One region of the Clostridium sp. Marseille-QA1073 genome, then DNA from elsewhere that is predicted to be linked to it. Evidence: a T-box and tRNA genes for the amino acid it is inferred to sense, from the RefSeq annotation. Region 1 holds a T-box; the other holds one or more tRNA genes.
The links. The T-box of region 1 lies ahead of metG (methionine--tRNA ligase). A T-box ahead of a tRNA ligase gene usually reads a tRNA of that ligase, here a tRNA-Met.

Region 1 (3,419 bases):
TAATTGGCTATTAATTTTTTCACTTGTACTTGGTAAAAAAGATGATATTAATACAGAAACTATTCTTAATGACTCTGCTAAATTATATAAAACTGTTGCAAGTCTTGGCTTTTGCTCCTCATCTTTTCCAAGTATCCATGGAGTTGTTTCATCTATATATTTGTTTGTTCTTCTTATTAATGTCCATACATAATCCAAAGCATTAGATATATTTAATTCATCTATAGCCTTCTCAACTAATATAGGAGTTTCAAGAGCTAATGAAATTAACTCTTCATCTACAGCTTCTTTAACATCTGGGGAAGGTATTACTCCATTAAAATATTTTTCTATCATTGTAGCTGTTCTTGAAACTAGATTTCCAAGATCATTAGCTAAATCTGAATTTGTTTTCTTAATAAATATTTCATTGTTAAATAAACCATCTGAACCAAATGGTATTTCATGTAGTAAATAATATCTAACAGCATCTACTCCAAAATGATTAACAAGTACTACTGGATCTACTACATTGCCTTTAGATTTAGACATTTTACCTCCATCAACTAATAGCCATCCATGACCAAATACCTGTTTAGGTAATGGTAATCCTAAAGCCATAAGCATTATAGGCCAGTATATAGTATGGAATCTTAATATATCCTTACCAATTAAATGAACATCTGCTGGCCAAAATTTATTATAAAGCTCTGTATCTTCACTATTATATCCTAATGCAGTTATATAGTTTGAAAGTGCATCAATCCATACATATATAACATGACCTGGATCAAACTCCACCGGAATTCCCCAGGTAAATGAAGTTCTTGATACGCAAAGATCTTGTAATCCTGGTTTTAAAAAGTTATTAACCATTTCATTTTTTCTTGATTCTGGTTGAATAAATTCTGGATGAGTTTCTATGTATTCAAGTAATTTATCTGCATATTTAGACATTTTAAAGAAATATGCTTCTTCTTTAGCTTTTTCAACTGGTCTTCCACAGTCTGGACAGTTTTCATTAACTAATTGAGTTTCTGTCCAAAAAGACTCGCAAGGAGTACAATACCATCCTTCATAAGAACTTTTATAAATATCTCCCTGATCATGAAGTTGATTAAATATTTTTTGAACTGCTTTTTTATGATAATCTTCAGTAGTTCTTATAAATTTATCATATTTTATATCCATCATGCTCCATAGCTCTTTTATTCCTGCTACAATTTCGTCAATATATTCTATTGGTTTAACGCCTCTTTCTTCAGCTATTCTTTGTAATTTTTGGCCATGCTCATCTGTTCCTGTTAAAAACATTACTTCATGTCCTGTTAATCTTTTAAATCTTGCTAAAGCATCTGCTGCAACAGTTGTATAAGTATTTCCTATGTGAAGATTTGCAGATGGATAATAAATTGGTGTAGTAATATAATATGGTTTTTTGCTCATTCTTTTACCTCCTGTATTTTAAAATATAAACTTTTACTCTACATTTTAAGATATCCAAATTGAAAAAAAGATTAATAATTAATCTCTTTTTATAAATACATAATAAAAAAATCTCTATATGGAAAATTTCCCATATAGAGACGTTATATACGTGTTACCACTCTATTTTATACTTATTTCACAATAAGTACCTCATTAAGTGACTGACAAAAAGCTTTTATCACTCTGCAATATATCGGTTGCCACCGTACCTTCCTTACTTTCGCTCAAAAGGTCTGCTCCAAGGCCATATTCATAAAGCTTTATGTTACTAGCTTTCACCTAATCTAGCTCTCTTTAAAACACTTAACTTTATTACTCTTCTCTTCATAGCATTATGTTATTATTACTATTATGATATGATAAAGTAGTTTTTATGTCAATATAATAAAATTTCTAAGTATTTTATTAAAGTAATCAATTTTTCATTTATAGATATTGCTCCAATAAAGATGTCTACATTATCTCAAATGTATTTACTATTTTATAAAGCTTACATATAACATTAAAGTCACAATACTATCAATAATCAATGCAGATGGAATTCTTAAAGCTATAACATTATACTCTAAATCCTTTTTATATTTGCCATATCCATATAGAGCACAAAGTAAACTTATGGTAAACATACATAAAAAACCAACAACACTATTATAATAACCAGGCAAGAAGTTTGTTCTACTAATGTGAAAAGCTCTATTTATAAAATAAAATTTTATAGTAAAAGTAATACCATATATCACAAAATACATTATTTTTCTTAAACTTTTACTTAATTTGTATTCTATGAGAGCTACAAGAGATACTATAGCCATGCCTGGTATAATCCATATAAGTCCCATAGAAACTATATAAACAACTCCAAAAAACATTCCTTCTAAAGTTTGAATAAATGCACTTATCGCTTCCTCTTTTCTATTTCCAGAATTTTCGCTTATAAACTCTGGATCTTTTGATGTAATATAAAGATTTGCTTTACCTTTTTTAACAGAGTCAATAAAAATTACTGCATCCTTATAATTCACTGGGTTTATAGATACTTTTTTACTTCTTGATAATGGTTCTTTAAAGTCTCCTCTATACAAAACTTCATCTGATTTCTCCTTTTTTTCTTTTGATATTTTCATCTTAACTATATCTGTTTGACTTTTTAATTTTTCAGCTGTTCTACTAGTACTAACTAAGAATGTGCCAGGTTCCTCCCCATAGGTGGCTATAGTACCTATATCAACTTCATAATCTGAATTAATTTTATTTTTATCTGTTCCTATTTTGACTCCAAATGGTCCATAACTACTATCTTTTTCACCGTTAATAGGAAAATTTAAAAGATTAAATCCAAACTTCTTACCTTGAAATATATACTCTATTAAAACATAAACATTTTCTTCATCAATTGCCATTGTAGCATTTCTAAATTTCACCTTTGAGATCTCAATTAAATTTCCACCTAATTTAGGCTCTGTGACTTTACCATCTTCTATCCAAATATAGTAAAATTCATCTAACCCCATCATATAGCCAAGTAGATATTTATTCTTATATTTTGCACTTACCGGTAGTTTTATATTGTCACCTATATTAACTCTAGAAACTTTGTTTATTAAATAATCTTTTATTTCAATATACCCATCATAAAAAACTGCTACTATATTTTCTGAAACTTTTGTTTTATTAGTTACATTTTTTATACTTGTTTTGTCTATCAGATTTAAATCATCATCTAATTTTAATATTTCAATAGCATTTTTATCTGCACCTGTTAATAAGAAGTTTATATAAATATTCTTATTGTCTGTAATAATATCTATATCTTTTGGCTCATTATCAGACGCTGTAAATTGTGACTCTCTAATTTTTCCTCCTAATTTATTTATTAGTATTACATTAATAATGTCACCATCTTGATGGGCAACCACATAATTACCCTTATATTCAATTATATCTGGAAACTC
Region 2 (3,419 bases), on a different contig from region 1:
TTTTAATAGGCGTTCTCTTTGATATTTATAGAATTATAAGAGGATTTGAAGATGTTGGTGCAATTATAACCATAATTCAAGATATTTTATTTTGGATTGCTACAGGATTTATTGTGTTTATATTTATGATGTACACAAGCTATGCGTATATGAGCTTCAATGTTTTTGTATATGTAGGTATAGGATTATTTGTATATATTAAACTAATTAGTAAGATATTTATAAATGTACTTCACAACGTATTATTGGCTATTGGAAAGGTATTAAGAGTAATATTTAATACATTGTCTTATCCTGTAAGATTTTGTTTATATAAAATAATAGGAAAAAGTTAAAAATTAATGTAAAATACCTTGAACAAATGAACGATTCAAATTAAAATATACTTATGAGTTTAACATAAGTAGTTATATTTTAATATAATAACTATTGAATAATAAGTTGTTATACTCATTCTATGTGGAGGGTGAGTTGTATAATGAAAAATAGAAAAATTAAAAACTTATTATTATCTCTATTAATTGTTTATGTTTCTTATATTTTCATAAATCAGCAGAAGATAATGCATAGACAAAAGGTTGAATTTGAAACCTACACTGTGGAGTTAGAAAAGGTGCAAGAAGAAAATAAAAAATTACAGGATGAAGTGCAGTTATCAAAAACTGATAAGTATATTGAGAAACTTGCAAGAGAAAAATTAGGACTTATTAAAGAGGGTGAGACTCCTGTAATCAATAACAGTGTAAAAGAAGATAAGTAATCTATGTTATGTTTAACATAACATGATATATAACATAATAATTAAAACATTATTTAAGGAGGAATCTTTTTAATATGACCTTAAAGGCTGGAAGTATTGTAGAAGGTAAAGTGGTTAATATCACTAATTTTGGTGCTTTTGTTGAAGTGGAAGGAAAAACAGGACTTGTTCACATTTCCGAAGTATCAGACGTCTTTGTAAAAGACGTGAGAGATCATCTAAAAGAAGAAGACGTTGTTAAGGTGAAAGTTATTTCAGTTGATGACAACGGAAAAATGAGCTTATCTATAAAACAAGCAGGAGTACCAAAAAAATCAGTAAAACCTGTGGAAATAGACTGGGAAAAAGAGAAAGGAAAAACTGGTGGTTCTTCATTTGAAGATAGAATATCTAAGTTCTTAAAAGACAGCGAAGAAAGATTTCAAGATTTAAAAAGACATCAAGATAATAAAGGGCGCGGATATAGTAGAAAAAGTTCAAACTATTAATATAAATTTAGAGAGTGCTAAATTTTTAGCACTCTTTTAATTATATTAGAGACCTAATATAGTTAAGTTTTAATAAAACTGCAAAAAATTTATAAAAGATAATAAAAATATTAAAATAAGTGTTGACAATATATAGACCTTAAACTATAATAAATATTGTCGCTGAAAGATGCACAAAATAATGAATAACCTGCTGAAGTGGCGGAACAGGCAGACGCACAGGACTTAAAATCCTGCGGTGGTTAAACACCGTACCGGTTCGATTCCGGTCTTCAGCACCAATATCGCGGGGTGGAGCAGTTGGTAGCTCGTCGGGCTCATAACCCGAAGGTCGTAGGTTCAAGTCCTATCCCCGCAACCAACATGGCGGAATAGCTCAGCTGGCTAGAGCATTCGGTTCATACCCGAAGTGTCGTAGGTTCAAGTCCTATTTCCGCTACCATAATCTTATAATTAATTTGAGGTTAAAATATTTTATATTACATATACTATAGTCAGAAATGCTGAAGTGGCGGAACAGGCAGACGCACAGGACTTAAAATCCTGCGGTGGTTAAACACCGTACCGGTTCGATTCCGGTCTTCAGCACCAATATCGCGGGGTGGAGCAGTTGGTAGCTCGTCGGGCTCATAACCCGAAGGTCGTAGGTTCAAGTCCTATCCCCGCAACCATTAATTTATGACTGATAGAATTAGTGTCATGTAAGAGCAATTTAAATTAAATAACCTGCTGAAGTGGCGGAACAGGCAGACGCACAGGACTTAAAATCCTGCGGTGGTTAAACACCGTACCGGTTCGATTCCGGTCTTCAGCACCAAATATCGCGGGGTGGAGCAGTTGGTAGCTCGTCGGGCTCATAACCCGAAGGTCGTAGGTTCAAGTCCTATCCCCGCAACCACATGGCGGAATAGCTCAGCTGGCTAGAGCATTCGGTTCATACCCGAAGTGTCGTAGGTTCAAGTCCTATTTCCGCTACCATAAAGACTTACAACTAAGTTGTAAGTCTTTTTTATATATAAAAAAGACTTATTAACATTTTTAATAAATTGAGAATTGACAATAGGGTGGAAATTAGTTTTAACCAAGCTAATTTGTTTAAATAGACTACTTAATAAAAGTGACTGTGTTACGTAAAAAGAATCAATTGAAAACTTCTCTTGTAAAAGGGAAGTTTTTAATAATTATCCATTGTTAATAGTTAATTCTTAATTACATATTAGTGTAGACTTAAAAACATAATTCTATGTATGCATAGATTAAATTTAAAAGTAGTAAATCTATATAGTTTATTAGTTATTTGGAAAAGTATTCCATTTATTATAATAAAAATTCTTTCAAATTTTATTATAAAGTTATTCATAACGACAACTTTAACTATAAAAGTTATCAACATGTTGGAAGATAAAAATATGAGAATTGTGGATAAAAAAATATAGCAATACTTTGAAAATAGTAAATTATGGTATAAAATGGTAATTGTATAGAAGAAAAACTTCTAGTTATAAAATGGTAAAAATATATATTTTGATGTCATAAAGATTTTATAATCTCATTCCACTAAATGACATTTATTTCCAGAATGCTTTGTTATAATTAACTTACAAATTTAAGGGGTAGGTGGTTATAAAATGCAATATGGTGCAGAGATAATTCCATATAAAAGAATTAAACGTACAAAGGAAAAACAAATTAAAGAAGAACAAAGCAGTAGAAAGTTGATTATAAAAACAGGAACATTGTTTTTTTTATGTTTTTTCATTAGTAGAACAATGATTATAAATAATACAGCACCATTTGGGATTGCGTTTTTATTAGTCATACTAATGAAAGAGGACAATAAAATATCTTTATTATCTGCTTTTGGTAGCTTGCTAGGGTATATTACTATGCAGAATCATGTTAAAGATATAAATATGTATTTTGTATTGGTTCCATTATTAACTTTTGTTTCTATGGTTTTAGGAGATACTGTGGAAAGTAAGTTGAAAAAAGCTGTACTAGCTATTACTGTTACCATATCAATTTTTGCTTATAGCATTTTAATAAATCAATATGGTTTTTCAGTGTCTTTAATTTCAACATTTACAAATATTTTTTGTATCTTCCCAATATATTTTATTCTGAATATAAGTAATTCATGCTTTGGAGAATTAAAAACAAAACATTTATTT

Region 2: it has a tRNA-Met gene. The T-box ahead of metG (methionine--tRNA ligase) is inferred to sense a tRNA for this amino acid. The anticodon was not compared.

What each region holds. Positions count from the first base shown of each region.
Region 1 is NZ_JBSVQM010000011.1:75,254-78,672, reverse strand. It holds gene metG (methionine--tRNA ligase) at 1-1,425, opposite strand, end outside; T-box leader at 1,559-1,804, opposite strand; gene ACY1IQ_RS11685 (hypothetical protein) at 1,944-3,419, opposite strand, start outside.
Region 2 is NZ_JBSVQM010000009.1:123,251-126,669, reverse strand. It holds gene yabQ (spore cortex biosynthesis protein YabQ) at 1-335, shown strand, start outside; gene ACY1IQ_RS10465 (FtsB family cell division protein) at 479-760, shown strand; gene ACY1IQ_RS10460 (S1 domain-containing RNA-binding protein) at 835-1,248, shown strand; tRNA gene ACY1IQ_RS10455 (tRNA-Leu) at 1,441-1,529, shown strand; tRNA gene ACY1IQ_RS10450 (tRNA-Met) at 1,534-1,609, shown strand; tRNA gene ACY1IQ_RS10445 (tRNA-Met) at 1,614-1,690, shown strand; tRNA gene ACY1IQ_RS10440 (tRNA-Leu) at 1,751-1,839, shown strand; tRNA gene ACY1IQ_RS10435 (tRNA-Met) at 1,844-1,919, shown strand; tRNA gene ACY1IQ_RS10430 (tRNA-Leu) at 1,977-2,065, shown strand; tRNA gene ACY1IQ_RS10425 (tRNA-Met) at 2,071-2,146, shown strand; tRNA gene ACY1IQ_RS10420 (tRNA-Met) at 2,150-2,226, shown strand; gene spoIIE (stage II sporulation protein E) at 2,877-3,419, shown strand, end outside.